4 regions of the Mitsuaria sp. RG genome follow, and region 2 is predicted to be linked to each of the others. Evidence: predicted binding sites of a transcription regulator. Region 2 holds the regulator's gene; each other region holds the start of a gene.
What was found. The regulator sigma-54, encoded in region 2, starts transcription at its own class of promoters, with help from an activator protein. The targets are predictions, from matches to a motif close to TGGCANGNAANCTGCTTT.

Region 1 (7,772 bases), on a different contig from region 2:
CGGCGCCACGTTGCGCAGGTCGAGGTCGGCCGCCTCCAGGGTGAGGATCTTCGGCCGCTGTCCGTGTTGCCCCAGCGCCTTGAGCGCCGAACGGCCGATCAGATGCTCCAGTTCGCGCACATTGCCCGGCCAGCCGTAGGCCAGCAGTGCGGCCTGGGCGTCTGCGGACAACCGCAGGCTGCCCAGCCCCAGGCGCGAGCGGTTCTGTTCGAGGAAGTAGCCGGCCAGCAGTAGCACGTCGCGACCCCGGTCCCGCAGCGGTGGCACGTGCAACGGGTAGACGCTCAGGCGGTGGTAGAAGTCGGCGCGGAAGTGGCCGCTGCGCACTTCCTCGGCCAGGTCGCGGTTGGTCGCGGCGATCAGGCGCACATCCACGCGGTGCTCGCGATCCGAGCCCAGCCGCTGCAGCTGCCCGCTCTGCAGCACCCGCAGCAGCTTGGCCTGCACCGCCAGGGGCAGCTCGCCGACCTCATCGAGGAACAGCGTGCCGCCGTTGGCCAGCTCGAACTTGCCCCGGCGTTCGCCGTGGGCGCCGGTGAAGGCGCCGCGCACATGGCCGAACAGTTCGCTTTCCACCAGGGTGTCGGGCAGGGCGGCGCAGTTGAGGCTGACCAGCGGTTTGTCGGCACGCTGGCTGGCGTGGTGCAGGGCCTGGGCCACCAGCTCCTTGCCGACGCCGGTCTCGCCGGTGATCAGCACGGTCAGGTCGCTGCCGCCGACCAGGCGGATCTCCTCGACCAGACGTTTGTGCGCCTTGCTCTGGCCGATCAGTTCCCGGTCCTGGCCGCTGGCCTGGCGGTACACCTCGGCGCGCTGGTGTTCGTCCTCGGCACGCAGGGCCAGGTGCTCGATGCGCTCGGCCACGGTCACCGTGGCGGCGGCCAGGCTGGCGAAGGCCTGCAGGGCATCGAGCTCCAGGCTCTGGAACTGTCCGGGGGTGAGGGCGTCGAGGGTCAGCAGGCCCCACGGGCGCTCGTCGACCATCAACGGGCAGCCCATGCAGTCGTGGACTTCGAGGTCGACATGCTCGGCATTGACCAGACCGTCATAAGGGTCGGGCAACGGGCTGTCGCTGGCGAAGCGGGTCGGCTCCGGGCGCCCGAGGAGAGTCTGAAAGCGCGGGTGTTCGCTGACCTTGAAGCGCCGCCCCAGGGTGTCTGGCGACAGGCCGTCCACCGCCAGCGGCACCAGCCATTCGCCGTCCAGGCGCAACAGCGCTGCAGCATCGCAGGGCAGCAGGCCACGCATGGCACCGAGCAGGCGGCGGTAGCGCTCCTGATCGGGCAGGTCGCAGGAGAGGTCGCTGACCAGGGGGAGGAGGGCGGTGAGCAGGGGCTTTGCAGTCATATGGACTCCTGTTGGTCGTAATGACTATACGCCTGGGTGTGTCTTTATGACACTGATGTGCTCAAAAGCCTGATTTTATTGGTGTTTAAAGTTGGCACGATTGCTGAAAAGCCTTACGCAACCATTCGAAGCCAAAGGCTCAGGAGTTGTCGCAATGCTCAATGCCGAACAACGTGCAATCATCAAGGCCACTGTCCCCCTGCTGGAAAGCGGTGGCGAGGCCCTGACCACCCACTTCTACAAACTGATGCTCAGCGAGTACCCCGAGGTGCGTCCGCTGTTCAACCAGGCCCACCAGGCCAGCGGCGACCAGCCGCGCGCCCTGGCCAACGGCGTGCTGATGTACGCCCGCCACATCGACCGGCTCGAGCAGCTGGGCGACCTGGTCGGGCAGATCATCAACAAACATGTGGCCCTGCAGATCCTCCCCGAACACTATCCGATCGTCGGCAGCTGCCTGCTGCGCGCCATCGAGGAAGTGCTGGGCAAGGACATTGCCACCCCTGAAGTGATCGCCGCCTGGGCCGCCGCCTATGGCCAACTGGCCGACATCCTCATCGGCGCGGAAGAGCACCTCTATAAAGAGAAGGAGCAAGCCGCTGGCGGCTGGCGTGGTACCCGCGAGTTTCGCCTGGTGCGCCGCGAGCAGGAAAGCAGCGAGATCGTCTCGTTCTACTTCGCACCTGTCGATGGCCAGCCGGTGCTCAAGGCCGAGCCGGGCCAGTACATTGGCCTGCAACTGTTCATCGATGGCCAGGAACAGCGTCGCAACTACTCGCTGTCGGCCCTGTGCGACGGCGAGCAGTACCGCATCAGCGTCAAGCATGAGGCGGGTGGCAAGGTCTCCAACTACCTGCATGACGGGTTGATGGTCGGCGATACCCTGCAACTGTTCCCGCCGTCCGGTGACTTCACCCTGGCCGCCAGTGACAAGCCGCTGGTGCTGATCAGTGGCGGCGTGGGTATCACCCCGACCCTGGCGATGCTCGAGGCGGCGCTCAAGACCGAGCGTCCGGTGCACTTCATCCATTGCGCGCGCAATGGCGCGGTGCATGCGTTCCGCGACTGGGTCGACGGCCTGGCGGCGCGTCACCCGCAGCTCAAGCGCTTCTATTGCTACGCCGAGGACGATGGCAGTCGTGCTGCCGACGCGGTGGGCCTGCTGGATCAAGACCTGCTGGCGGAGTGGATGCCGCGTGAGCGCGATGTCGATGCCTACTTCCTCGGGCCGAAGGGCTTCATGGCCGCGATCAAGCGCCAGCTCAAGGGCTTGGGCGTGCCGGAAGGGCAGAGCCGTTACGAGTTCTTCGGGCCGGCGGCGGCGTTGGAGTAGCAATCGCCGGGGGCTGCTGCGCAGCCCGTTCGCGGCACAAGGCCGCTCCTACAGGAGTGCGCGATCCCTGTAGGAGCGGCCTTGTGCCGCGAACGGGGCGCAAAGCGCCCCCGGGGATGCTCACCATCCCAATTGCTCGCAAGCCAGCTCCCGTACCGGATGCTCCCAACCGTGGGTAATCGAGAACGAAGCGGACCATTGCATTCTCCGTGCGGGGGCTGGCTTGCCAGCCATTGGGCCTACCACCCCTTCTCTATATAGAAAGTGATGAACGCCTCTACACCCGCGTTCATCTTTAATCCTCCTTTAATCACTGTATCCTTCACTCCCGGGTGTTGAGGGGCCTGCCCCTGTCCGGCGCTCGGGCTGGCGTATTTTTCATGTGCGCCAGTGAACCGAAATCGACCCGCTCGGTCCTAGTGTCCTGTCTCGGAAATAAGCTGTTCACTTTTGGCGGCGTCTTGGGCGCCCGGCCGGCGTTGCCACTCCTCGCCATAGCCCTGCTATGACTCGTCGCGGCGCCTTGGCCGAACACCCAAGCCACTCGCCAAAAGAGAACGTATTTCCGAGACAGGACACTAGGTCATCAATGGATAGCCGCGCACGCCCCTCCTCGATGCATTCAAAGGTCATCTCCAGCGTGTAGACTGGGCGCCCCTCGGGCAGCCCGCGCTGCCACTCTCCATCGAAGGAATCGGCAATGAACGAACTCTCATCGCGCCTGAATCGGGAACGGCGCTTTCTGGTGCTCCTCGGCGTGATCTGCCTGGCGCTGATCGGCGGCGCCCTGTACATGCAGGTGGTGCTGGGCGAGGCGCCTTGCCCGCTGTGCATCCTGCAGCGCTATGCCCTGCTGTTCATCGCGCTCTTCGCCTTCATCGCCGCGGCCATGCCCGGGCGTCGCAGCCTGACCTTCTTCGAGGCGCTGGTGGTGCTCAGCGCCATCGGCGGGATCATTGCGGCGGGTAACCATGTGTATATACTCGCCAACCCGATGGTCAGCTGCGGCATCGACACCCTGCAGCCCATCGTCGACGACCTGCCGCTGGCCAAGCTCTGGCCGCTGGCCTTCCAGGTCGACGGTTTCTGCTCCACCCCGTACCCGCCGATCCTCGGCCTGTCGCTGGCGCAATGGGCGCTGGTGGCCTTCGTCCTGACGGCGGTGCTGGTGCCCCTGGGGATCTACCGAAACCGACGTCGCGCTTAGACCAAAGTCCCGAATTGACCTGGGTCTATTGCGCGGCGAGATAAGCCGCAGTGCGCACCGCACGATTGATCCAGGTCAGCCACCAGCCCTTGCGCGGCAAGGCTTTCAGGGCTACTGGAAGGGGTGCGACAAACTGTCGCGAAGTTGATTTTTTGACCAGCATTGTTACGCATTCTGTAAAAGACTGTTGCTCAATAAGTCATAGTCATCGTTGAACGACCTATCTACAATCGCCCCCAATTTCCGTTCGGCACTGCTTGCAAGTCGCAGGATTGATGGAAGCCGCAGCGCTTTCCATTTGCTGACTTCGTCAAGTTTCGCCCAACGGCGATACCGGGCGGACCCCCCTCCGCGTTTTCCGCACCAAATGGACTTGGTCTGAAGTACAGGCCTGTTGCCTACGAAACCATAAGCACCGCACACCCGCTTGACGCCAAGATCCTGCAGTCGGATCCCTGGCAGGGGCGAGTACGGGCGCCAATTGCCGCACTTGGCAGGACGAAGTGTTGGCTACCAAAACACAAATTGCATTGAAGCAAGCTGATCTAGAGGTCGTGAGATGAGTAAAAAGCGTTACCCCAGACTGTTTGGCATATTGCCCTTTTTAGGCATGCTTTTACTCAGTGGGTGCAACTGGACCCTGCTCGACCCGAAGGGCCAGGTCGGCATTGAGCAGAAGAACCTGATCCTGATCGCCACCGGCCTGATGCTGCTGGTGGTCGTGCCCGTGATCATCATGACCCTGGCGTTCGCCTGGAAGTACCGTGCTTCCAACAAGGCCGCCACCTACACCCCCGACTGGTCGCACTCGACCAAGATCGAGGCCGCGGTGTGGATCATCCCGATCCTGATCATCATCGCCCTGGGTTACTTCACCTACCACTCCACCCACAAGCTGGACCCGTACCGTCCACTGGATTCCGATGTGAAGCCGGTGCAGATCGACGTGGTCGCGCTGGACTGGAAGTGGCTGTTCATCTACCCGGAGCAGGGCATCGCCACGGTCAACAAGATCGTCTTCCCGGCCAACACCCCGGTCAACTTCCGTGTCACCTCCGACGCCGTGATGAACTCCTTCTTCATCCCGGGTCTGGGCGGCCAGATCTACGCCATGGCCGGCATGACCACCAAACTGCACCTGATCGCCAACGAAAACGGTGTGTTTGACGGTATCTCCGCCAACTACAGCGGCGCCGGCTTCACCGGTATGAAATTCAAGGCTGTTGCCACCTCGCAAGCTGACTTCGATGCATGGGTCGCTGAAGTGAAGGCATCGCCGAAGAAACTGGACCAGGCCGAATATGACGCCTTGGCCAAAGCTAGCGAAAACAACCCAGTCGCGCTGTACAGCGAGGCTCCGGCTGACCAGTTCCAGCGCATCGTCGACAAGTACGAAGGCATGAACCGCGGTCGTCCGAACCACGAAGAAGCAGGCAGCAAAGACCTGGCCACTACCAAGGGTGTGGAATCGAGTATGCAACCAGCTGCCGGTGCAGAGGAGTAAGAGATGTTCGGTAAATTAACTCTGGAGGCGATACCGTATCACGAGCCGATAGTCATGGTGACGCTTGCCATGATCGCGCTCGGTGGTATCGCTGTCGTTGGTGCCATCACCTATTTCCGCAAGTGGACCTACTTGTGGACCGAGTGGTTGACCACGGTCGACCACAAGAAAATCGGCGTGATGTACATCATCGTCGCTATGGTCATGCTGCTGCGCGGCTTCGCCGACGCCATCATGATGCGTACCCAGCTTGCCGCCGCCACCGGTGGCTCCGAAGGCTACCTGCCGCCTGAACACTATGACCAGATCTTCACCGCCCACGGTGTGATCATGATCATCTTCATGGCGATGCCGTTCTTCACCGGCCTGATGAACCTCGCGGTTCCGCTGCAGATCGGTGCACGTGACGTTGCCTTCCCGTTCCTGAACTCCCTGAGCTTCTACCTGCTGCTGGCAGGCGTGCTGCTGGTCAACATCTCGCTGGGCGTTGGTGAATTCGCCAAGACCGGCTGGGTTGCCTATCCGCCGCTCGCGGGTATCCAGTACAGCCCTGGGGTGGGTGTCGACTACTACATCTGGGCGCTACAGCTATCCGGATTGGGTACGACGCTTACCGGCGTGAACTTCCTCGTCACCGTGATGAAGATGCGCGCCCCTGGCATGAAGCTGATGGACATGCCGATCTTCACCTGGACCTGCACCTGGGCCAACGTGCTGATCGTCGCTTCCTTCCCGATCCTGACCGCCGCGCTCGCCCTGCTGACCGTTGACCGTTATCTGGACTTCCATATCTTCACCAACGAGCTTGGTGGGAACCCGATGATGTACGTCAACCTGTTCTGGGCATGGGGTCACCCTGAGGTCTACATCCTGATCCTGCCGGCCTTCGGCGTGTTCTCGGAAGTCACCTCGACCTTCGCAGGCAAGCGCCTGTTCGGTCACCACTCGATGATCTACGCCTCGGGCGCGATCGCCATCCTCGGCTTCGCGGTCTGGCTGCACCACTTCTTCACCATGGGTGCCGGCGCCAGCGTCAACACCTTCTTCGGCCTGGCGACGATGCTGATCTCCATTCCGACCGGTGTGAAGCTGTTCAACTGGCTGTTCACCATCTACCAGGGCCGTCTGCGCTTCACCGCGCCGATCATGTGGACCCTGGGCTTCATGGTCACCTTCTCCATCGGTGGCATGACCGGCGTCCTGCTGGCTGTTCCAGGTGCCGACTTCGTTCTGCACAACAGCCTGTTCGTGATCGCCCACTTCCACAACGTGATCATCGGTGGCGCGGTATTCGGCTACATCGCCGGCTTCGCCTTCTGGTTCCCGAAAGCCTTCGGTTTCACCCTGAACGAGAAGTGGGGCAAGGCTGCCTTCTGGTTCTGGATCTCCGGCTTCTACGTCGCGTTCATGCCGCTGTACGCCCTGGGCTTCATGGGCATGACCCGTCGTCTGAACCACTCCGACAACCCGCTGTGGGAACCCTACCTGTGGGTTGCCGTGGTCGGTGCGGTGCTGATCCTGTTCGGTATCGCCTGCCAGCTGATCCAGATCTACGTCTCGGTTCGCGACCGCAAGGACAACATGGACGTCACCGGCGACCCATGGGGCGGCCGTACCCTGGAATGGTCGACTTCGTCGCCACCTCCGTTCTACAACTTCGCTCACATGCCACAGCATGTTGGCCTGGACGCCTGGCACGAAGCCAAGGAAGCCGGCGCTGCGTACAAGGCACCTGCCAAGTACGAAGCGATCCACATGCCGAGCAACACCTCCACCGGTCTGTTCATGGGTCTGCTGCTGACCGTGTTCGGCTTCGCCTTCATCTGGCACATCTGGTGGCTGGTGGGCGCGAGCCTGGTGGCAACCATCGCTGTCTTCGTTCGCCACGCCGCGCGTGACGACCAGGGCTACATGGTTCCGGCCGAAGAAGTGGCGCGCATCGAAGGCGAGCGCATGAAAGCGCTGGCCAAAGCAGGTGCTCTGCCTGCCGGCGCACGTGTCGAATCGTTTGAACGGGTGTAATCAATGTCCAGTCAAGTAATCCACGGTGGCGCGCATGGTCATGACCATGCGCACGACGACCACCACCACGACTCGGGCCAGATGACCGTACTCGGTTTCTGGCTCTACCTGATGACCGACTGCATCCTGTTTGCGTCGCTCTTCGCCACCTACGCGGTGCTGTCCGGCGGTTTCGCCGGCGGCCCGTCGGGTCACGACATCTTCCAGCTCGACTTCGTGCTGGTTGAAACCGCGTTCCTGCTGCTGTCCTCGATCACCTTCGGCTTCGCCATGCTGAAGATGTTCGCCGGCAACAAGGCAGGCGTGCTGGGCTGGTTGGCCGTGACCTTCCTGTTCGGTGCCGGCTTCATCGCGATGGA
Region 2 (7,772 bases):
TCGCCACCCTGGCCAGTCGCGTGCTGGGCGAGCCGGTCAATGCCAACGACCACGTCAACTGTGGCCAGAGCAGCAACGACATCATCCCCACCACCATCCATGTCAGCGCCGCCCTGGCCCTGCACGAGCAGCTGCTGCCGGCCCTGCGCCACCTCACCCAGGTGATCGAGGCCAAGGCGCTCGAAGTACACAAGCATGTGAAGACCGGCCGAACCCACCTGATGGACGCCATGCCGGTGCGCATGAGCCAGGTGCTCGGCGGCTGGGCCGCGCAGGTCAAGGGCGCCCAGGCGCATATCGAAGCCACGCTGCCGAGCCTGCAGGCGCTGGCCCAGGGCGGCACCGCCGTGGGCACCGGCATCAACGCCCATCCGCAGTTCGCCGCAGGCTTTGCCCGCCAGTTGAGCGGCCTGACCCAGGTCGAATTCACTCCTGGCGAGAACCTGTTCGCCCTGATCGGCTCCCAGGACACCGCCGTGGCCTTGTCCGGGCAGCTCAAGACCGCCGCCGTGGCGCTGATGAAGATCGCCAACGACCTGCGCTGGATGAACTCGGGCCCGCTCGCCGGCCTCGGTGAAATCGAGCTGCAGGGCCTGCAGCCGGGCTCATCGATCATGCCGGGCAAAGTCAATCCGGTGATCCCGGAAGCCACCGCCATGGTCGCCGCCCAGGTGATCGGCAACGATGCCACCATCGCCGTGGCCGGGCAGTCGGGCAACTTCGAGCTCAACGTGATGCTGCCGGTGATTGCCCGCAACCTGCTGGAAAGCATCGAGCTGATGGCCAACGTCAGCCGCCTGCTGGCCGACAAGGCCATCGCCAGCTTCAAGGTCAACGAAACCAAGCTCAAGGAAGCGCTGTCGCGCAACCCGATCCTGGTTACCGCGTTGAACCCGATCATCGGCTACCTCAAGGCCGCCGAGATCGCCAAGACCGCCTACAAAGAGGGCCGCCCGATCATCGACGTGGCGCTGGAGCACTCCGACCTGTCGCGTGATCAGCTCGAGGCGCTGCTGGATCCGGAAAAACTCACCGCCGGCGGCATCTGAGCCCGGGCCGCCCAGGAGACACGTCATGCAGCACTGGAAACGCACCACGCAAGACGCCAACCGCCTGTTCGAGCAGGGCGAGTTGGTCGATGCCCGGGAACACTACCTGCAAGCCCTGGCCCTGGCCCAGGTGCTGTTTGAGCGCTGGCATGACGTCGACGAGGCGGTGGCCGCACTGGTCATCGCCCATCACAACCTGGCCGATCTGCACTTGCGCCTGAACCAGCCGCACGAAAGCGCCGACTACCTGTGCGCGGCACACCAGCGGCTGCTCCAGGCCAGCCAGGATCAGCGCCTGCCCCAGGCCCTGCGCGACGCCGCGTTGCGCCACAGCGGGCGCACCTACACCGAGTTGCTGAGTTTCATCGCCGAATACGGCCAATACCCGCGTACCGAGCGCCTGCTCAGCCGACAGGCCCCGGTGGCCAGCGAGCTGGTCGCGCATACGGATATCACTGATCGCACACCTGCCTACGGAATCCACTGACATGCCGCATACCTTGCCTGCGTTGCCCTATGCCTACGATGCGCTGGAACCGCACATCGACACCCAGACCATGGAGATCCACCACAGCAAGCATCACCAGACCTACGTCAATGGCCTGAACACAGCCATCGAGGGCACCGAGTGGGCCGAGTGGCCGGTCGAGAAGCTGGTCGGTGCAGTGCAGTCGCTGCCCGAGAGCCTGCGCGGGCCAGTGACCAATCACGGTGGCGGGCATGCCAACCACACCCTGTTCTGGACCGTGATGTCACCCAAGGGGGGCGGCCAGCCACAGGGTGAGCTGGCCAAGGCCATCGATGCGCAGCTCGGCGGCTTCGAGGCGTTCAAGGAGGCTTTCACCAAGGCCGCACTGACCCGTTTCGGCAGCGGCTGGGCCTGGCTGAGCGTGACCCCGCAGAAAACGCTGGTAGTGGAGAGCAGCGGCAACCAGGACAGCCCGCTGATGCACGGCAACACGCCGATCCTCGGCCTGGACGTGTGGGAGCACGCCTACTACCTGAAGTACCAGAACCGTCGTCCGGAATACATTGGCGCCTTCTACAACGTGGTCGACTGGGCCGAAGTGGAACGTCGCTACCTTGAAGCCCTGAAACGAGTCTGACCGGTATGCGCTCCGAGGTGATGTCTGTCAGCAGTGTGCGCCTGTTCCGCCTGGCGCTTGGGACCTTGCTGTTGCTGGTCGGCACCGCGTTGCTGGTGGCGCGGGGCATCGCCTGGCTGGACCTGGAACCGCGCATGTTGCGTGCCCTTGAGGGCGGCGCATTGTGCGCGCTGGGGACGGCGTTGGGCGCGGTACCGGTATTGGTGATCCGCAACATGCCGGTGGCCGTGGCCGACACCTTGCTCGGCTTCGGCGCCGGGGTGATGCTGGCGGCCACCGCGTTCTCGCTGATCATTCCCGGGCTGGATGCGGCACAATCCATCGGCTTCAGCCCATGGGGCGCCGGTGGGGTGATCAGCAGCGGCCTGCTGTTCGGCGCGTTGTGCCTGTTCCTGGTCGATCTCAAGGTCTCCGGCGCTTCGCCAGAGGCCTTGGTCGGCAGCGATCAGCAACCGGTGATCGCTGCACGGATCTGGTTGTTTGTCATCGCCATCATTGCCCACAACATTCCCGAAGGCATGGCCATCGGCGTGTCCGCCGGCGGTGGCATGCCCGATGCCGACAGCCTGGCCATGGGCATCGCGCTGCAGGATGTGCCGGAGGGACTGGTGATCGCCCTGGTGCTGGCTGGGGCGGGCATGTCGCGGTTCAAGGCGTTCCTGATCGGCGCGGCGTCTGGGCTGGTCGAGCCACTGGCCGCGGTGATCTGCGCCTGGCTGGTGAACATCGCCGAACTGCTGTTGCCGCTGGGCCTGGCCTGCGCGGCGGGGGCAATGCTGCTGGTGGTGACCCAGGAGATCATTCCCGAATCGCGCAGCAACGGGCATCACCGCCTGGCGAGCCTGGGGCTGTGTGTCGGGTTCTGCCTGATGATGGTGATGGACACGGCGATGTCCTGAGCCCGGCACGGTCCCTGTAGGAGCGGCCTTGTGCCGCGAAAGGGCTGCATGGCAGCCCCTGGTTTTCAGCAACATTGCTGCATTGCCGGGGCTGCTACGCAGCCCTTTAGCGGCACAAGGCCGCTCCTACAGGAAGCGTGCGCAGTCGCTAGCGGCGCTTACTCGCCTTCGTCGAAGAAATTGTTGATCAACGCGACCAGTGCATCCATGGCCTCACCGTCCTGCTCGCCCTCGGTGTGCAGGTGCACCGGCGTGCCCTTGCCCGCGGCGAGCATCATCACCGCCATGATGCTCTTGCCGTCCACCAGCTTGTCCGGCGCGCGGCCGACCCGTACTTGGCAGGGGAAGCGACCGGCCACGCCGACGAACTTGGCGGCCGCCCGCGCATGCAGGCCCAGCTTGTTGATGATGGTGATTTCGCGGGCGGGCATCGTGGGGCGGATCCTGTGGGCTAGAGGTCGCGGTGGCGGACCTGGACGTTTTTCAGGGATTGCTGGAGCAGTTGGCCAAGCCGTTCGGTGATGTACACCGAGCGGTGGTGGCCGCCGGTACAGCCGATGGCGATGGTGACATAGGCGCGGTTGCTGGCGGCGAAGCGTGGCAGCCACTTGAGCAGGTAGCCGGAGATGTCCTGGAACATTTCCTCGACGTCCGGCTGGGCGGCCAGGTAATCGATCACCGGCTGTTCGAGGCCGGAATGCTCGCGAAGTTCCGGCTTCCAGTATGGATTGGGCAGGCAACGCACATCGAACACCACATCGGCGTCCACCGGCATGCCGCGCTTGAAGCCGAACGACTCGACCAGGAACGCGGTGCCTGGCTCGGGCTGGTTGAGCAGGCGCAGCTTGATCGAATCGCGCAGCTGGTAGAGGTTCAGATTGGTGGTGTCGATTTTCAGGTCGGCGAGGTCGGCGATCGGCCCGAGCAGCTCGCTTTCCACGCGGATCGCCTCGGCCAGCGAGCGGCTGTCGTTGGTCAGCGGATGGCGGCGGCGGGTTTCCGAGAAGCGCTTGAGCAGGGTGTCTTCGTCGGCGTCCAGGTACAGCACGTCGCACTGGATATGCCGCGAACGTGCCTCATCCAGCAGTTCGGGGAAGCGCGACAGGTGGCTGGGGAGGTTGCGCGCATCGATGGATACCGCGACCTTCGGTTGCAGCAACTCGGTGTTGATCAGCGCGTTTTCCGCCAACTGCGGCAACAACCCGGCGGGCAGGTTGTCGATGCAGTAGTAGCCGTTGTCTTCCAGCACGTCGAGGGCGGTGCTCTTACCGGAGCCGGAGCGGCCGCTGACGATGATCAGGCGCATGTTCAGTGCTCGTTCTGTACGTCCAGGACGACCTGGTAAAGGGCATCGCTGCTGTCGGCGGCACGCAGGCGATCGCGGACCTCCTTGCGATCGAGCATGCTGGCGATCTGGCGCAGCAGTTCAAGGTGAGCATCGGTGGCAGCTTCCGGGACCAGCAGGACGAACAGCAGGTCGACCGGTGCGCCATCGATGGCATCGTAATCGATAGGGGCGTCCAGGTGCAGCAGGGCGCTCACTGGCGCGGTGCAGCCCACAAGCCGGCAGTGGGGAATGGCAATGCCATTGCCAAAACCGGTGGAGCCCAGTTTTTCCCGAGCGATGAGCTTGTCGAAGACGTCTTGCATCTCCAGCTCGGGTACTTGCTCGGCGATCAGGTTGGCGACCTTTTCCAGGGCGCGCTTCTTGCTGCCGCCCGGCACGTTCACGAGGGAACGGCCGGGGGTCAGGATGGTTTCAAGTCGGATCATGGATGAGGGGGATCAGCGGGCGGCTGCGCCTTGCAGCAGGCTTTGCTGTTTTTCCTTGTGTTTTTTCAGTTGGCGATCAAGTTTGTCTGCCAGGGCGTCGATCGCCGCATACATGTCTTGATGTTCGGCGTTGGCGACGACTTCGCCACCGGGAATCTGGAGTGTGGCTTCCACCTTCTGCTGCAGCTTCTCGACCTTCATGATCACCGTCGCATTGGTGATCTTGTCGAAATGACCCTCCACGCGGGCGAGCTTCTCAAGCACGTAATCGCGCAGTGGTTGGGTGACTTCTACATGCTGTCCACTGATGTTGACTTGCATACAGCTTCTCCTTTGTTGCCCGTGCATAAAGAGGCAGGTATTGCACCTGCCACTGAAACGCTGTGGCACATCCCGGGGCTACATCAGTCGCTTGCGCTCGCTCGACGGGGCGATGCCCAACGATTCGCGGTACTTGGCGACGGTGCGACGGGCTACCTGGATGCCTTGTGCCTCCAGTAAACCAGCGATCTTGCTGTCACTCAATGGCTTTTTCTGATTTTCCGCCGCCACCAGTTTCTTGATGATCGCGCGGATCGCCGTGGACGAGCATTCGCCGCCTTCGGCGGTGCTCACGTGGCTGGAGAAAAAGTATTTCAGTTCGTAGATGCCGCGCGGGGTGTGCATGTATTTTTGCGTGGTCACCCGGGAAATGGTCGACTCGTGCATGCCCACCGCCTCGGCGATATCGTGCAGCACCAGTGGCTTCATGGCCTCGTCGCCGTGGTCGAGGAAGCCGCGCTGGTGCTCGACGATCTGCGTCGCCACCTTCATCAGCGTCTCGTTGCGGCTCTGCAGGCTCTTGATGAACCAGCGCGCTTCCTGCAACTGGTTGCGCATGAAGGTGTTGTCGGCGCTGGTGTCGGCGCGGCGGACGAAGCCGGCGTACTGCGGGTTGACCCGCAGGCGCGGTACCGCTTCCTGGTTGAGCTCGACCAGCCAGCGCTCGCTGTCCTTGCGCACGATGACGTCAGGCACGACGTACTCGGGCTCGCTGGACTCGATCTGCGAGCCGGGCCGCGGGTTGAGGGTCTGCACCAGTTCGATGATCTGGCGCAGTTCGTCTTCCTTGAGCTTCATGCGGCGCATCAGCTGGCTGTAGTCGCGGCTGCCGAGCAGGTCGATGAAGTCGGTGACCAGGCGCTGGGCCTCGCTCATCCACGGTGTCGAGGCCGGCAGCTGGCGCAGTTGCAGCAGCAGGCATTCGCCCAGGGAACGGGCGCCAATGCCGACAGGTTCGAACTGCTGGATGCGGTGCAGCACCGCCTCGACCTCGTCCAGCTCGATGTCGAGTTCCGGATCGAAGCCTGCGCAGATCTCCTCGAGGGTGTCTTCCAGGTAGCCCTGGCTGTTGATGCTGTCGATCAGGGTGACGGCGATCAGGCGGTCGGTGTCGGACATCGGCGCCAGGTTGAGCTGCCACAGCAGGTGGCTCTGCAGACTCTCGCCGACCGAGGTGCGGGTGGTGAAGTCCCACTCGTCGTCATCGTTGCTCGGCAGGCTGCTGGCGCTGGTCTGGTAGATGTCTTCCCAGGCGGTGTCGACCGGCAGTTCGTTGGGGATGCGCTCGGCCCATTCGCCGTCTTCGAGGTTTTCCGCGGTGCTGCTGGTACTGGTTTCCTGGAAACTGTTGTCCTGGACTTCGGCGGTCGGCTTGTTCTCGGCGTTGTCCGCCATCGGATCGCTGTTGTCGAAGTCCTCGCCGTCTTCCTGACGTTCGAGCATCGGATTGGACTCCAGCGCTTCCTGGATTTCCTGCTGGAGGTCCAGGGTGGAGAGCTGAAGCAGACGGATGGCCTGTTGCAACTGCGGGGTCATCGTCAGTTGCTGGCCCATTTTTAGGACGAGCGATGGTTTCATGGCTGGGGCTTGATACCTTGTTGCCGGCGCGCATGCGCCATCCACTACACGGAGGGCGCCTGGGCGCCGATTTTAAGCAAGTTGTATGCCTGAAATTGCAGCGTTTGCCTAGAGCACTGTAACAACTTAAGCCTCGAACAGGCGCTTGCGCCAGTGCTCCGGGCAGGCCGGGGTCAGAGTCGGAACTCGTGCCCCAGGTACACTTCCTTGACCAGCTGGTTGGCCAGGATGGTCTCGGCGTCGCCTTCGGCGATCAGCTGGCCATCGTTGACGATGTAGGCGGTCTCGCAGATGTCCAGGGTCTCGCGAACGTTGTGGTCGGTGATCAGTACGCCGATGCCCTTGTTCTTGAGGTGGTGGATGATCTGCTTGATGTCGCCCACGGAGATCGGGTCGACACCGGCAAAGGGTTCGTCCAGCAGGATGAACTTGGGCGCGGTGGCCAGGGCGCGGGCGATCTCGACGCGGCGGCGTTCACCGCCGGAGAGGCTCATGCCGAGGTTGTCGCGGATGTGGCTGATGTGGAATTCCTGCAGCAGGCTTTCCAGCTCCTTGCGCCGGCCGTCGCGGTCGAGGTCCTTGCGGGTCTCGAGGATGGCCATGATGTTGTCGGCCACCGACAGCTTGCGGAAGATCGAGGCTTCCTGCGGCAGGTAGCCGATACCGGCCTGGGCGCGGCCGTGCATGGGCTGGTGGCTGACGTCGAGGCTGTCGATCAGCACGCGGCCCTGGTCGGCCTGGACCAGGCCGACGATCATGTAGAAACAGGTGGTCTTGCCGGCGCCGTTGGGGCCGAGCAGGCCGACGATCTGGCCGCTGTCGATGGACAGGCTGACGTCGCGAACGACCTGCCTGCCCTTGTAGCTCTTGGCCAGGTGCTGGGCTTTGAGGGTTGCCATTTACTCGGCCTTTTTCTTCGGTTGAATGACCATGTCGATGCGCTGACGTGGTGCAGTCACGTTGCCACCGCGACCGGCGGTAGCCACCTGGGTCTTGGTGTTGTAGACGATCTTCTCGCCTTCGGTGGTGTTGCCTTCGTTCTCGAC
Region 3 (7,772 bases), on a different contig from region 2:
CCTTGGTATAGATGTCGTTGGTCACCACGGCGATCTGGTAGTGGTCGCGCATGGCCTTGCACAGGCACTCGAGCAGCGCGGTCTTGCCGGAACCGACCGGGCCGCCGACACCGACGCGCAGGGGTTGCTGGTAGTTTTCCATCTAGGCAGTCCTCAGGAACGGAACAATCGGGTGTATTGGGTTTCGTGACGCGATGAGGCGATGGCCAGCAGCGGCAGGCCGCCGCCGAGCTGGTCGTCATCGAGGGCCAGGGCATGGTCGAGCACGGCGGGCAGCGCCTCGCCCAGGTCGCGCAGCAAGGTCTGGGCGGCCTGCTGGCCGAACGGCACCAGCTTCACCCCTGCCATCACCGCGCCTTCCAGCCAGGCGAAGCCATGGCCCAGGGCGAGCTGGCGCAACGGGATCGACCAATGCGCGCCGAGCCAGGCCATGCCGCCCAGCTGGCTGAGTTCGAGGCTGGCGCGCCAGGCCGGAGCCTGCGCCAGTTGCCAGCCATCGAGCAGGCGCGCCAGGGCGCTGCCGCGCTGGCGCTCCTCGAGGCGCAACTCGGCGGTCTCGCGGTTGGCCAGCAGGAACAGGCTCCAGTGGGCGAAGGCCTCGGCATCGTCCGCCTGGCAGGCCCGGTAGAGGCGCGCCAGCAGCGGCCAATCGAGATGGCCGAGGGTGTCGTGCAACTGCTCGCGCTGCCAGGCGGCAAAGCCCTTGGCATCCTTCACCCAGCCAGCTTCCACGGCCCACTCCAGGCCTTGCGAATAGGTGAAGCCACCCACGGGCAGCCCGGGGCTGGCCAGCTGCAGCAGGCGCAGCAGCGCCAGGTCGCTGGTCATCAACCGGCCAGCACCAGCGCGGCACCGGCCAGCAGGCCGCCGCCAAAGGCTTTCTGCAGGCCGGCATGGCGGCGCAGCAGGCAGCCGACACCGAAGCCTACAGCCAGCAGCAAGCCGCTGACCGTGACGAAGCCGACGCTGAACTGCCAGAACGCGCTGGGCGTGGCTTCCACGCCATGGGCCCAGCCGTGGAACAGGGCGAACACCGGCATGATCAGCGACAGCAGCAACTGGCGGCTCGGCAGCAGCATGGCGGCAGCGGCCACCAGCAGCGAGCCGAGGATCATCTGCTCCATGCCGACCACGTCGCCGAACAGATGGCCGCACACCGCGCCGCCGAACATCGCCGCCAGGGTCGCCAGCGGCAAGGTCAGGTTGCGCCGGGTCAGGGCGGCGAGCACGCCGGTGCCGAGCAGCATCAGCAGGTGATCGAGCCCGGTCAGCGGATGCAGCAGGCCGTCCTGCAGCGGGTTGGCGTCGTGGCCGGGGTGGGCGAAGGCCGGCAGGGCCACCATCAGCAGTACCAGGGCGAAAGTCTTTTTCATTGTGGGCTCCAGGGTGAGGTCAGGAATGGGCTGGCAGGCGTACGAACGGATGGGCGTGGCCATGGGAATGACCATGGGGCGCGCTCTGGTAGGCACCGGCCTCGGGCTCGAACGGCGCCTGTTCGGCGACCACCTCCAGTCCCAGGCCGCGCAGCATGTCGTCGAGCACATGGTCGTGCTGGTAGCGCAACAGGCCCGGTTCGATCTGCAGCGGCACATGGCGGTTGCCCAGGTGGTAGGCGGCGCGGGCCAGCAGGTGCGGGTCGGTGCAGCGCACCGTGGACACCGCCTCCGGCGCGGCCAGTACCTGGATCACTTGAGTGCCTTCGGCGTCGCCCAGCAATTCGCCGCCACGCAGCAGATGGCCGCGCTCGAGCATCAACCCGGCCTCGCGGCCATCGTCGAGGGTGACCCGCAGGCGGCTCTTGATGCGGCTGTCGACATTGAGAGTGACGGTGCCGGTGATGGCCTCGGCCTGGGTGATGCGACGGGTAAGGACAATCATGTTCGCTCCTTCAGAACAGGAAATAGCGCTGCGCCAGCGGCAGCTCGTGGGCCGGCTCGCACACCAGCAGCTCGCCGTCGGCACGCACCTGGTAGGTCTGGGCATCGACCTCGATCAGCGGTTGCAGGGTGTTGTGGAGCATGTCGGCCTTGCGCACCCGCCGGCAGCCATGGGCCACGCCGATCAGGCTCTGCAGCTTCAGTTCATGGGATAGGCCACGGTCCACGGCGGCCTGGGGCAGGAAGGTCATGCGCGTGGCATGCCGCGCCGCGCCCAGGGCGCCGAACATCGGCCGGTAGTGCACCGGTTGCGGGGTCGGGATCGAGCCGTTGATATCGCCCATCGGCGCCGTGGCGATCATCCCGCCCTTGAGCACCAGGGCCGGCTTGACCGCAAAGAATGCCGGCGCCCACAGCACCAGGTCGGCCAGCTTGCCCACCTCCACCGAACCGACTTCGTGGGCGATGCCGTGGGTCAATGCCGGGTTGATGGTGTACTTGGCGATGTAGCGCTTGACCCGGAAGTTGTCGCTGTAGGCGCCGTCCGGCGCCAGCGGGCCGCGGCGCAGCTTCATCTGGTGCGCCACCTGCCAGGTGCGCAGCACCACCTCACCGACCCGGCCCATGGCCTGGGAATCGGAGGAGGTCATGGCGAAGGCGCCCATGTCGTGGAGGATATCCTCGGCGGCGATGGTCTCGCGGCGGATGCGCGACTCGGCGAAGGCCACGTCCTCGGCAATGCTCGGGTCCAGGTGGTGGCAGACCATGAGCATGTCCAGGTGCTCGTCCACCGTGTTCACGGTGTAGGGCAGCGTCGGGTTGGTCGAGGACGGCAGCACATTGGCCTGCCCCGCCGCGCGGATGATGTCCGGCGCGTGGCCGCCGCCCGCCCCTTCGGTGTGGAAGGTATGGATGGTGCGCTCGCCGATGGCGGCCAGGGTGTCCTCGATGCAGCCCGACTCGTTGAGGGTGTCGGTGTGGATCGCCACCTGGATGTCCATCTCCTCGGCCACCCCCAGGCAGCAGTCGATGGCGGCGGGCGTCGAGCCCCAGTCTTCGTGCAGCTTGAGGCCCACGGCACCGGCGGCGATCTGCTCGCGCAGGGCCTCGGGCCGCGAGGCGTTACCCTTGCCCAGCAGGCCGATGTTGATCGGCAGGCAGTCGGCGGCCTGAAGCATGCGCGCCAGGTACCAGGGGCCGGGGGTGCAAGTAGTGGCGTTGGTGCCGGTGGCGGGGCCGGTGCCGCCGCCGATGAACGTGGTCACGCCGCTGGTCAGCGCCTCTTCCACCTGCTGCGGGCAGATGAAGTGGATATGCGAGTCGATGCCGCCGGCGGTGACGATCTTGCCTTCGGCGGCGATCACCTCGGTACCCGGCCCTACAGGCACCGTGACACCAGGCTGCACATCGGGGTTGCCGGCTTTGCCGATGGCGGCAATACGCCCGTGCTTGACACCGATATCGGCCTTGACGATGCCCCAGTGGTCGATGATCAGTGCGTTGGTCAGCACCAGGTCCATGGCCTGCGCCGCGAGCATCTGCCCCTGGCCCATGCCGTCGCGGATCACCTTGCCGCCGCCGAACTTGACCTCCTCGCCGTAGATCGTGAAGTCCTTCTCCACCTCCACCCACAGCGCGGTATCGGCCAGGCGCACACGGTCGCCGACGGTGGGACCGAACATGTCGGCGTAGGCCTGGCGGGAAATGCGGCTCATGCCCTGCCCTCCAGCGCGCCCATCACCTTGCCCTGGAAACCGTACACCTCGCGCTTGCCGGCATAGGCCACCAGTTGCACGGTGCGCGCCTGCCCCGGCTCGAAGCGCACCGCGGTGCCGGCCGGTATGTCCAGGCGATAGCCACGGGTCGGCTCGCGCTCGAATACCAGGGCGTCGTTGACTTCATAGAAGTGGTAGTGCGAGCCCACCTGCACCGGGCGGTCGCCATGGTTGGCCACGCTGACGCTGACAGTCTGGCGGCCGAGATTGAGCTCGATGTCGCCCGCGGCGACCTGGACTTCTCCGGGGATCATGCCGGCTTCCTCAAACGATGGGTTCATGCACGGTCACCAGCTTGGTGCCGTCGGGAAAGGTCGCCTCGACCTGGACGTCGTGCAGCATCTCCGGCACACCGGCCATCACCTGTTCGCGCACCAGCACCTCGCGCCCCAGGCTCATCAGCTCGGCTACCGTGCGGCCATCGCGGGCGCCTTCGAGTACCGCGGCGCTGATCAGCGCCACCGCTTCCGGGTAGTTGAGTTTCAGGCCACGGGCCAGGCGCCGCTCGGCCAGCAAGGCGGCGGTGAACAGCAGCAGTTTGTCTTTCTCTCGCGGGGTCAGCTCCATGGCGGCTCTCTTCAGGTGGCCCAGATGCGCGGCGGGCACGGCGCCAGGCCGAGCACGGCCGGGCGCAGCAGGTGCCAGAGGCGCTGCAGGTTACGTTGCAGGTGTTGGTTGTCATGGTCGAGCAGGCGGATCACCAGCAGCGGGCCGAGCAGGGTCGCGCCGGCGGGCGTGGCCAGTTCGTCGAGGGCCTGGCGCACCTGGTCGAGCAGCGCCTGGTCGGCCGGCGCGGCGCAGAACGTGGCGATCAGCGGGTGCCCGGCCAGCTTGTCCAGGTGCCCGCCTTGGATGCGCAGGCGCTCGTGCAGGCCGGGCTCGCCGGGCAGTTCGATGCGCAATCGGCTGTCCAGGGCGCCCTGCTCGAAGCGCTCGCTCATCACCGGGCGGCCCAGGCACAGCGTCTCCCAGGCCAGCAGGCGGGCACCGGGCTCGAGGGTGAAGCGGCTGTCCAGGCAGGCCCGGGCGCCGTTGAAGAAGATGCTGTCCTGGGGCAGCCACTCCAGGGTGCTGCCGGCGGCGAGGTGAAAGCGCTGGGCCAGGCGCGCGGTGGGGCCGATGCTGCGGTAGAACTTGCTGGCGCCGGGCATGGTCAGCAAGGCGTGGCTGCCGGTTTCCAGATGTATGTCCAGCTCCAGGCGGTCACCGGCGACGATCCCGCCGGGCGGGTGCAGCACATAGACATGGCACGGCGCGCCCTCCGGGTAGAACGGCCGCTGCACCAAAAGAGGTCCGACATGACGCCGCGCACCAAGGCGGGTCACGCCCTCGCGCTGGACGAAGCGCAACTGCAGATGGGCGCTCCAGCCCGGGTCAGCCTGCGGTGGGTCGATCTGTTGCGCCAACGACATCCTGGAACCCCTGAAATCCGTGGCCTGGCGGCCGGATTGAGGGTCAAGCGCGGGGGCTTGCGGGCACGCCGGGCTGACCACTCGATCAATATTCGCTGAGGGGATATAGCAGGGAGCGGGCCAACTGCGCAGATGAACGATGATGAAACTTTCGAACCGTCAGTCATGCCGCAAGGCTGCGGCCCAGAGCGGCTGCGCCCCGGCGCGCAATTCGGGTGCCAGCCTCGATGGCGAAGTGCGCTAAAGTGACCACCCTGCCCTTTTTCGAGCCAAGGACGTCCTCATGCAATTCGCCCCTGCCATTCCGATCCTGCGGATCTTCTCGGTCGACAAGGCCCGGGAGTTCTACCTCGACTTCCTCGGTTTCCAGCTCGACTGGGAACACCGCTTCGCCCCGGACCTGCCGCTGTACATGCAGGTCCACCGCGACGGTCTGATCCTGCACCTGTCCGAGCACCACGGCGACGCCACGCCGGGCGCGGCAGTGTTCGCCCGGGTCGAGGACCTCAAGGCCCTGGAGCGTGAACTGCTGGCCAAACAATACGGCTATGCGCGACCGCACGCCGAGGCAGTCGATTGGGGCCTGGAGATGCAGGTCGCCGACCCGTTCGGCAACCGCCTGCGCTTCTGCCAGCAGATCGACAACGTCTGATGGCCGGCGGCAAGCGTGCCCTGGCGCGCCTGGAGCGGGAGATGGTCGCCTGCCTGACCGAGGCCTGCGCCACCGCCCAGGGCGAGATCGTCGGTTTCGCCTGGCTCACCCATCAGGTGGACCTCGACGACTTCCCCGCCAGCCTGCGCATCACCTGGGTGTTCACCGACGACACCGACAAGGCCCGGGCCCTGGCCGGCGCGGACAAGGCGCGGATGATCGCGCTGACCGCCCAGGCGCTGAGCGACGCGGGGATCGAACTGGACCATGTGGCCTGGCATGTGCGCTTCGACAGCGAAGAAGCCTGCTGGCGCGATCATGGCGGCGACTGGAACCGGCGTTTGCGCTGAGCCCTTCAAGCCCTGCGCGGTCCCTGTAGGAGCGGCCTCGTGCCGCGAAGGGGGCGCGTAGCGGCCCCAGGTTTTCAGCGTTGACGCATCAATCGCCGGGGCTGCTACGCAGCCCTTTCCGGCCGGTCCGACGCCTCGGCAAGGCCGCTCCTACAGGGGATTGCGCATGTGCTGACGACGCGCATAGGCGAAAACGTTGCCTTCCAACGCGTTGCTGGACTAGTCTTGCACCCATTCCACACCACGAGGTATTCGTCCAATGCGCCATTGATGCCGCCGTCAGCCTGACGGCCAGTCTTCAGCCTCCGGTTCACACCGGGGATGTCGCGGCATGAGTGGAGTTGTGCATGACGAACTCGTCGATCCTGACGCTGGACAGCGTCACCCTGGTCCTGCCCGATGGCAGGCCACTTTTCACTGACCTCAACGAATCCTTCGACCTGCGCCACACCGGCCTGGTCGGACGCAACGGCGTGGGCAAGAGCTTGCTCGGGCAACTGCTGGCCGGCCTGCGCGAGCCCAGCCAGGGCCACTGCCTGCGCCATGGCCGGGTGCATCATCTCGACCAGCAGGTACTCGCCAACAGCGCCACTCTCGCTGACCTGGCCCGGATCGGTGGCACCCTGCGCGCCCTCGAACGGATCGAACGCGGCAGCATCGACCCGGCGGACTTCGACGCAGTCGGCGATCGCTGGGACATCCGCTCGCGATTGCAGGCTCAGTTGCAACGCCATGGCCTGGGTCATCTCGACCCGCACTGCCCGGCCAATCGCCTGAGCGGCGGCCAGGCCATGCGCGTCGCCCTGCTCGGCGCCTGGCTGAGCGAGGCCGACTACCTGATCCTCGACGAGCCAAGCAACCACCTGGACAGCAGTGCCAGGGCCATGCTGCTGGACATGCTCCAGGGCTGGGACAAGGGCCTGCTGGTGATCAGTCACGATCGGGCACTGCTCGGGCACATGGCACGCATCGTCGAACTGTCGCCCCTTGGCTTGCGCGCCTATGGCGGCGATTTCGCCTTCTACCGGCAGCAGAGCACCGCGCAGGCCGAACTGGCCGCGCAGGAATTGCTGCGCCTCAAGCAGCAACGTCAACGCCAGGCCGTGGCATTGCAACGTCAGCGCGAGAATCTCGAGCGTCACCAGGCCAGCGCCGGGCGCCAGGCCAGGCAGGCGAACCAGGCGCAGATTCTGCTCGACCGCCAGCAACAGCGCAGCCAGGCCACCGCCGGGCGCCAGCGCCGCGAGCTGCGGGATGCCAAGGCGACCCTGGACGAACAAGTGCGCGAGGCGGCACGTCAGGTCGAACGCGAGGTGCCGATCATGCTGCACGCCCCCACGCCGCAACGACATGCCGGACGCGAGGTGCTGGCCCTGGAAGGGTTGTACCTGCCACGGGGCACGACCACGGCGCTGGACCTGCGCCTGTGCCTGGGCCAGCGACTGGGGGTGGTGGGCGACAACGGCAGCGGCAAGTCCACCCTGCTGCGGGTGCTGGCCGGTGAACTGGCGCCGCGCGCGGGCAGCCTGCGGCTGACTGGCGAAGTGGCCCTGCTCGACCAGCACGGCAGCCGCTTGGAACCGCAACATAGCGCACTGGAACACCTGCGCGCCGCCAATCCTCGCCTGCAGCGCGACGAACTGCATCGTCGGCTGGCGCAACTGGGCATCGATGCGGCACGCATCGCACTGCCCGGTGCCCTGCTA
Region 4 (7,772 bases), on a different contig from region 2:
GCGCCGGGCCGGATAGTCCAGCCCGGAATTGACGATGGCGCTGCGTACCCGGTCCTTGCTCTCCTTGACCGTGGTTTCCGGCAGGCCGACCAGGGTGAGCGTGGGCAGGCCGTTGGCCAGATGGGTTTCGACGCTGACGGCGGGGGCCTGCACGCCCACCTGGGCGCGGCTGTGGACGAGGGCGAGGGACATGGGCACTCCGTATTTGCAGGTGATGGCCGCATCCTGCGGCCTGGCAAAGCTTAGTGGTGCTCCTGGGCAGGTGGACGAGAAGAGTGCGTCGAGTTTTGTCCGGCCTGGCACTCAGTACCGTTGGCGCCTGCCGCCCGAGGCTGCCTGCCGCAGATCACCGGAATCCCCGAACCCCGCGCCCGTGCCAGCAGTTCCTCGGTGTCGTCCCCGCCCGGCAACGCCAGCACCAGGTCGGGCCGGCTGTCGCGCAGCATGAAGACGTTGCGCAGGCGCTCGGCCAGCTTGCCGTGCAGTTGCCAGTTGGGCGGGTAGCGCACGATGTCGGCGCCCTGCTCGCGGGCCCAGCCTTCGATCTCGCCGCCCAGGTGCTGGCTGCCGCCGTGGATCAGCACCCGGATCGGTTGCTGGCGCTGGAGGGCGTCCAGCGCCTGGCGGCAGCGTTGGCTGTCGGCGTAGTTGCGCCCCGCGCAGATCAGTACGCGCATGGCCACCCCCTCAGAACCACTGGCCGAAGCGGCGGATGTACAGGGTCTTCATGCCCTGGGCCACCAGGCAGTAGCCCAGCAGGGTGGCGGCCAGCCACGGGAAGTATTCCCAGGGCAGCGGCACCAGCCCGACCATGGCCCCCAGCGGCGAGAACGGGATGTAGATGCCAAGGCACATCACCAGGCCGGTGGCCAGGATCACCGGCAGCGCCGCGGTGCTCTGGAAGAACGGCACCTTGCGGGTGCGCAGCATGTGCACCACCAGCGTTTGCGACAGCAACCCCTCGATGAACCAGCCGGACTGGAACAGCGCCTGCATTTCCACGCTGTTGGCGGCGAACACGTACCACATCAGGGCGAAGGTGGTGATGTCGAAGATCGACGAAGTGGGGCCGATCCACAGCATGAAACGGCCGATGTTGCGGGCATCCCACTTGCGTGGCTCGCGCAGGAATTCCTTGTCCATGCGATCCCACGGCAGCGACAGCTGGGAGAAGTCGTACATCAGGTTCTGCAGCAGCAGGTGGATCGCCAGCATCGGCATGAACGGGATGAACGCGCTGGCCACCAGCACCGAGAACACGTTGCCGAAGTTGGAGCTGGCGGTCATGCACAGGTACTTCATGATGTTGCCGAAGGTTTCGCGGCCCTTGAGCACGCCTTCTTCCAGCACCATCAGGCTCTTTTCCAGGAGAATGATGTCGGCCGATTCCTTGGCGATGTCGGTACCGCTGTCCACCGAGATGCCCACGTCGGCATCGCGCAGCGCCGGGGCGTCGTTGATGCCGTCGCCAAGGAAGCCCACGGTGTGGCCGTTGGCCTGCAGCGCCTTGAGCACCCGCGACTTCTGCAGCGGGGTGAGCTTGGCGAACACCGTGCGTTCCTCGACCAGCGCCTTGAGCTGGGTGTCGTCCAGGCGCTCGATGTCCTGGCCGAGCAGCGGCTGGCCGGGCGCAAGGCCCACTTCGCGGCAGACCTTGCAGGTGACCACCGGGTTGTCGCCGGTCAGCACCTTCACCTTCACGCCCATCTCGCGCAGGGCGGCGATGGCCGGGCCGGCGGTTTCCTTGGGCGGGTCGAGGAAGGTCAGGAAGCCCCGGATCACCAGCTCGCGCTCGTCATCGGTGTGGTACTGGGGCTTGCCGGCGGCGGCCGGAATGTCGCGGGTGCCAACCAGCAGCACGCGGAAGCCCTCCTGGTTGTAGGCGCTGGCGGTATCCAGCAGTTGCTGGCGTCGTCCGGCATCCAGGACGACCCGCTGGCCGCCTTCTTCGACATGGGTGGCGATGGCCAGCATTTCCTCGACGGCGCCCTTGCTCACCAGCAGGTGGTCGCCCAGGGCATCCTTGACGATCACCGACAGGCGCCGGCGGATGAAGTCGAAGGGCAGCTCGTCGACCTTGGCGTAGGCATAGGGTGGCTGGAAGCCCTGGTCTTCGCCGGCAAAACGCAGCACGGCCTGGTCCATCAGGTTCTTCACGCCGCTCTGGTGGTGGCTGTTGAGCCAGGCCAGTTGCAGCAGGCGCGGGTCCTGGTGGTCGCTGGCGTCGACGTGGTGCTCGAGGATGATGCGGTCCTGGGTCAGGGTGCCGGTCTTGTCGGTGCACAGCACGTCCATCGAGCCGAAGTTCTGGATGGCGTTCAGGCGCTTGACCACCACCTTGCGCCGGGCCATGGCCACGGCGCCCTTGGCCAGGTTGGCGCTGACGATCATCGGCAGCATTTCCGGGGTCAGGCCCACGGCCACGGCCAGGGCGAACAGGAAGGCGTCGCTCCAGTCGCCCTTGACCACGCCGTTGAGCATGAACACCACCGGCACCATCACCAGCATGAAGCGGATCAGCAGACGGCTGACGCTGTTCACCCCGCGGTCGAAGGCGGTCTGGCTGCGCGAGCCGACGATGGCCTTGGCCAGCGAACCGAAGTAGGTGCGCTTGCCGGTGGCCACCACCACGGCGCGGGCGCGGCCGCTGACCACGTTGGTGCCCATGAAGCCGATGTTGGGCAGGTCCAGCAGGCCGCTTTCATCGTTGGCGCTGCCTCCGGCGGATTTCTGCGCGACGTGGCCGAGGGTGTCGTATTTCTCCACCGGCAGCGCTTCGCCGGTCAGTACGGCCTGGCTGATGAACAGGTCGCGGGACTCGATCAGGCGGATATCGGCGGGGATCATGTCGCCAGCGGCCAGTTGCACGATGTCGCCGGCCACCAGTTCGTTCATCGGCACTTCGCGCAGGCGCGCCGGCTGGTCGTGGCGCTCGCGGCGCAGCACGGTGGCGGTGGTACGGACCATGGCCTTGAGCGCATCGGCGGCCTTGCCCGAGCGGTACTCCTGCCAGAAGCGCAGCAGGCTGCTGAGGCTGACCATGGTCATGATGATGATGACCTTGGTCAGGTCCGCTTCCTCCAGCTCGCCGGCGCTTACCGGCAGCCAGTAGTCGGTGACGAAGCTGATGCCGGCGAGGGTGAGCAGCACGTAGATGAAGGGGTTGTGCAGGGCCTTGAGCAATTGCACCAGGGCCGGTTGCGGTTTGTCGTGGGCGACCTGGTTGGCGCCGTCGCGCTGCAGGCGCTTGGCGGCCTCGTGTTCGGTCAGGCCCAGCTCGCTGGCGTCGAGGTTGGCCAGGGTCACGGCCAGGCCGTTGCGTGCCTCGCGGGCGGCACGCATGGACAGGCGGGCATCATCGCCGGCTTTGCTGTGGGTGTTGCGGTCTTTTACGGTCATTTGGCTGTGCTCCTGCCGCAGGAGGCGGCACGACACACAGTCGACTCACGGTTGGGAAGGTGAGTGAACGTGTCCCGTGTCGCAATGATTCAAACAATGAAAAACGTGGTTTTTCCGACGTTTACGTGTTCGCTGGCGAATGCCGGAAATAAGATCGGCAGCGAACTTTCTACTGGCTGATTCCATGGTCGGTTAATCCCTTTGTTAAATGGCGGGCAATAGAACTTCAACGAACTTTAATTACTTAAAGTTCGGAAGTTTCTGACGATTTATATGGCGTCAGTTCAGCGAACGGACAGCACGGCGCGCGTCACTGCAGGCAGCAACGGGCGCGCTATCGACTGGGCGGTTCCAGGGACGAGGTCAGACCCCAGCCGAGGACAGGACGGTGCGGGGCCTTGTGCGCACAGGTGCGCAGGCGAGGGATGGCGATATCGAGGTTCATGAGCTTGCCTCCGACCGGGCGGGCACCCGGGGCGACAAGCGACGGCGGAGCAGCAGGCTCTGGCGCGGCTTGCCCGACCTAGGGGCGGGCCCGGAGTTCCGGTTCAAGTGCCTGGCGGCCAAAGGCTGCCAGACAGCGACTAGATACTGTGTCCATTGAATTCTTCGTGAGTTGAAATAAAGGCCCGCTTTTCGGGGCGGGTGAACTTTATGCAAAGCATAGCGGGGAAGTCAACCGGGAAGGCGTAACTTAAATATGTTTCATCTGCTGGGAGGGGAATTAATGCAAGGTACTGCGCAAGTGCTATCGCGGGGCAAGTCCGCTCCTACAGGTTGGCGTGGTACCTGTGGGAGCGGCTTTAGCCGCGAACACCGGCGAAGCCGGTGCCATCCACCGCGTCGCTTGCTTCGCGGCTGAAGCCGCTCCCACAGGGTGCGCGCGCTTCTGCCTGGTCAAGGCAGAAGCAGGCATTCGATCAAGGCTTGGCGCCCAGGATGATGTGCGAGGCCTTGATCAGCGCAGTGGCCTTAACACCCGGCTTCAGGCCGAGCTCCTGCACCGCTTCGCGGGTGACGATGGCATACACCTTGGTACCGCCCGAGAGCTTCAGCACCACCTCGGCATTCACCGCGCCGTCACCGACCCGCAGCACTTCGCCTTCCAGGCTGTTGCGCGCAGACAGCCTGTAGCCGGCGGCATCGGTCATCAGCACTACCCAAGGCGCCTTGACCAGCGCCACGGCCTGCTTGCCGACGTTGATGTTGAGGTTGTGCAGGCTGGCCATGGTGACCACCGCCACCAGCTTCTCGCCGCCGCCCAGGGTCAGCTCGACCTCGGCATTCACCGCGCCAGGCTGGACGGCGCTGACAGTACCTTCGAAGACATTGCGTGCACTGACTTTCATGGGGAAGCACTCCGTGTGATCAATCACCACGCCCAAAGGATTCAGGCGCGTACGTAAACCCAGGCGGTCAGCCCCGAGGCGAGGCCGACGGCGATACGCTTGTAGTCCGATACTTCGTAGCGGTCGGCGGCGGCCAGCTCTTGTTCGCTGATCTGGAAGACCATGCCGGCGACGCTGTCTTCGGCCCGCTCGCTGGGGGAGACGATGGGGTGGTGGCTCTTGCCACTGGTGGCCAGCACTTGCGGGTCGGTGATCTGCACCCAGTCCTGGCGATAGCCCGGCATGCGGTCGGCCTGGCCGGTCAGTTCACGGCCGAAGTTGGCCAGTTGCACGGCCTTGTCCTGCAAGGTGCCGTAGGAGAACAGCAGCACCGGGTAATCGCTGGACGGTTGCATGACTTATTCCTGAGTAGGCGGGGCGATCCGTGCTTCCAGCTCGGCGAATTGCTGCTCGAGGGCTTCGAGGCGGGCGCGGGTGCGGGCCAGCACCACCATCTGGCTGTCGAATTCCTCGCGGCTGACCAGGTCGAGCTTGCTGAAGGCGCCCTGCATCAGCACCTTGAACTGGCTTTCCAGTTCGGCACGAGGCGCGGCGGTATCGCCGCTGAACAGGCGCGATGCCTGGTCGCTCAGGGCATCGAGGAAGGCTTTGGGCGCGAGCATGTCTGGTATCCGCTGATCACTGAAAGGGCAGCAGTGTAGCACGGGCCCCCGGGCCACTTGCGCTGCACGCTTTTCGCGCAGGGCGGCCAAAGGTCGCGCACCGATTTTGTGCGCTTTTTCCCTGCTGGCGATTGGCCAATCCCTACCGGTTCACGCAACTACCTGTTTTCCCGTGACTTGCGCCAACTGGCAAGGTTTCTGCAATGACCTGAGCGAGCCATGCACTGATGCAGTCCCTTGTGACCAGGCAGTGCGCAGGCGGAGCCGGAAGGTTCTTCGTCACAGCCGGATCGTGCGTCGGCGGGGAGGATGGAGCCGACGACGCGTTACAAAGCCAGGCGCTGCGCTTAGACTTGAGACGGGTTTGTTTTCCTGGGGCAAGTCCACCAAATCGGGAGAGAGTTTCATGAAGCTAGTCACTGCCATCATCAAGCCGTTCAAGCTGGACGACGTGCGCGAGTCGCTGTCGGAAATCGGCGTTCAGGGCATCACCGTGACCGAAGTCAAAGGCTTCGGCCGGCAGAAGGGTCACACCGAGCTGTATCGCGGCGCTGAATATGTGGTCGATTTCCTGCCCAAGGTGAAGATCGATGTCGCCATTGACGACAAGGACCTCGATCGGGTGATCGAAGCCATCACCAAGGCGGCCAACACCGGCAAGATCGGCGACGGCAAGATCTTCGTGGTCAATCTGGAGCAGGCGATCCGCATCCGTACCGGCGAAACCGATACCGACGCGATCTAAGCGCCAAGCAAAGCCTCACCAAACCCAACGCCCCAGGAGAAAACAACATGACTCTGCGCAAGATCGCAGGGCTAGGAGCCCTATTGTCCCTCGTAATGCCAGGGCTGGCCCTGGCCGAGGAAACTGCCGCCCCCGTGCTGAACTCCGGCGACACCGCCTGGATGCTCACCTCGACGGCACTGGTCCTGTTCATGACCATCCCGGGCCTGGCCCTGTTCTACGGCGGCATGGTGCGCTCGAAGAACGTGCTGTCGGTGATGATGCAGTGTTTCGCCATCACCGGGCTGATCAGCATCCTCTGGGTCATCTACGGCTACAGCCTGGCTTTCGATACCGCGGGTATGGAAAAGGGCGTGCTCAACTTCAATTCCTTCATCGGTGGCTTCTCCAAGGCCTTCCTCAACGGCGTCACGCCGTCGGGCCTGACCTCGGCCACCGCGCTGTTCCCCGAGGCGGTGTTCATCACCTTCCAGATGACCTTCGCCATCATCACCCCGGCGCTGATCGTCGGTGCCTTCGCCGAGCGCATGAAGTTCTCGGCGATGCTGATCTTCATGGGCGTGTGGTTCACCCTGGTCTATGCGCCGATCGCGCACATGGTCTGGAGCGGTGACGGCGCGCTGATGTGGGACTGGGGCGTGCTGGACTTCGCCGGCGGCACCGTGGTGCACATCAACGCCGGTATCGCCGGCCTGGTCTGCTGCCTGGTGCTGGGCAAGCGCAAAGGCTATCCGACCACGCCGATGGCCCCGCACAACCTGGGCTACACCCTGATGGGCGCGGCCATGCTGTGGATCGGCTGGTTCGGCTTCAACGCAGGTTCCGCCGCTGCCGCCAACGGCACCGCCGGCATGGCCATGCTGGTGACCCAGATCGCCACCGCCGCCGCCGCCCTGGGCTGGATGTTCGCCGAGTGGATCTTCCACGGCAAGCCAAGCGCCCTGGGCATCGCCTCGGGCGTGGTTGCCGGCTTGGTCGCCATCACCCCGGCCGCCGGCACCGTCGGCCCGATGGGCGCCCTGGTGATCGGCCTGGTGTCCGGCGTGGTCTGCTACTTCTGCGCCACCAGCCTCAAGCGCAAGCTGGGCTATGACGACTCCCTCGACGCCTTCGGCGTGCATGGCATCGGCGGCATCATCGGCGCCCTGCTCACCGGCGTGTTCGCGGCGCCTGCCCTGGGCGGCTTCGGCGCGGTCACCGACATCGCCGCGCAGTTCTGGATCCAGGCCAAGGGTGTGATCTTCACCGTGGTCTACACCGCCATTGTTACCTACGTGATCCTCAAGGTCCTGGACCTGGTGATGGGCCTGCGGGTCAGCGAAGAAGAAGAGTCGGTCGGCCTCGACCTGGCTCAACACAACGAGCGCGGCTACAACCTGTAACCGCGATGCTGGAAAACTTGCCCGGTTCGCCGGGCATTTTTTTGCCTGTAATTTACCGTTTGGCCTGGGGCAAACGGTTTCCCTGCGCTGATCGCGACCTGGGGTTAAAACTTACAAGCCATCGGGTGTTTCTGGTGCTTTGCTTTTTCTGCGAGCGCGCTAGAATGCGCGCCGAAGGAAGCTGGACGAGTAGTCCACACACTTCGCTACCCTTTGCTAGGCTTGCCAATAGCCT

Region 1: the regulator sigma-54 is predicted to act here: its motif matches at 1,440-1,457, upstream of hmpA (NO-inducible flavohemoprotein).
Region 3: the regulator sigma-54 is predicted to act here: its motif matches at 5,170-5,187, upstream of POF53_RS12575 (urease accessory protein UreD).
Region 4: the regulator sigma-54 is predicted to act here: its motif matches at 5,598-5,615, upstream of glnK (P-II family nitrogen regulator).

Annotation. Positions count from the first base shown of each region.
Region 1 is NZ_JAQMYQ010000002.1:43,678-51,449, reverse strand. Features, by position in the region: gene norR (nitric oxide reductase transcriptional regulator NorR) at 1-1,347, opposite strand, end outside; gene hmpA (NO-inducible flavohemoprotein) at 1,502-2,680, shown strand; gene POF53_RS01630 (disulfide bond formation protein B) at 3,381-3,887, shown strand; gene cyoA (ubiquinol oxidase subunit II) at 4,447-5,391, shown strand; gene cyoB (cytochrome o ubiquinol oxidase subunit I) at 5,395-7,413, shown strand; gene POF53_RS01615 (cytochrome o ubiquinol oxidase subunit III) at 7,417-7,772, shown strand, end outside.
Region 2 is NZ_JAQMYQ010000051.1:10,842-18,613, reverse strand. Features, by position in the region: gene POF53_RS22195 (class II fumarate hydratase) at 1-1,049, shown strand, start outside; gene POF53_RS22190 (DUF2753 family protein) at 1,075-1,536, shown strand; gene POF53_RS22185 (superoxide dismutase) at 1,538-2,155, shown strand; gene POF53_RS22180 (ZIP family metal transporter) at 2,176-3,054, shown strand; gene POF53_RS22175 (HPr family phosphocarrier protein) at 3,213-3,485, opposite strand; gene rapZ (RNase adapter RapZ) at 3,506-4,360, opposite strand; gene ptsN (PTS IIA-like nitrogen regulatory protein PtsN) at 4,363-4,827, opposite strand; gene hpf (ribosome hibernation-promoting factor, HPF/YfiA family) at 4,840-5,148, opposite strand; gene POF53_RS22155 (RNA polymerase factor sigma-54) at 5,227-6,726, opposite strand; gene lptB (LPS export ABC transporter ATP-binding protein) at 6,900-7,625, opposite strand; gene lptA (lipopolysaccharide transport periplasmic protein LptA) at 7,626-7,772, opposite strand, start outside.
Region 3 is NZ_JAQMYQ010000019.1:291-8,062, reverse strand. Features, by position in the region: gene ureG (urease accessory protein UreG) at 1-142, opposite strand, end outside; gene POF53_RS12605 (urease accessory protein UreF) at 154-828, opposite strand; gene POF53_RS12600 (HupE/UreJ family protein) at 828-1,373, opposite strand; gene ureE (urease accessory protein UreE) at 1,393-1,878, opposite strand; gene ureC (urease subunit alpha) at 1,889-3,592, opposite strand; gene POF53_RS12585 (urease subunit beta) at 3,589-3,906, opposite strand; gene POF53_RS12580 (urease subunit gamma) at 3,917-4,219, opposite strand; gene POF53_RS12575 (urease accessory protein UreD) at 4,231-5,064, opposite strand; gene POF53_RS12570 (glyoxalase superfamily protein) at 5,348-5,716, shown strand; gene POF53_RS12565 (hypothetical protein) at 5,716-6,066, shown strand; gene POF53_RS12560 (ATP-binding cassette domain-containing protein) at 6,414-7,772, shown strand, end outside.
Region 4 is NZ_JAQMYQ010000004.1:151,533-159,304, reverse strand. Features, by position in the region: gene POF53_RS04195 (YifB family Mg chelatase-like AAA ATPase) at 1-192, opposite strand, end outside; gene POF53_RS04190 (DUF2493 domain-containing protein) at 243-677, opposite strand; gene mgtA (magnesium-translocating P-type ATPase) at 688-3,399, opposite strand; gene POF53_RS04180 (TOBE domain-containing protein) at 4,320-4,748, opposite strand; gene POF53_RS04175 (gamma-glutamylcyclotransferase family protein) at 4,790-5,143, opposite strand; gene POF53_RS04170 (accessory factor UbiK family protein) at 5,147-5,410, opposite strand; gene glnK (P-II family nitrogen regulator) at 5,817-6,155, shown strand; gene POF53_RS04160 (ammonium transporter) at 6,203-7,537, shown strand.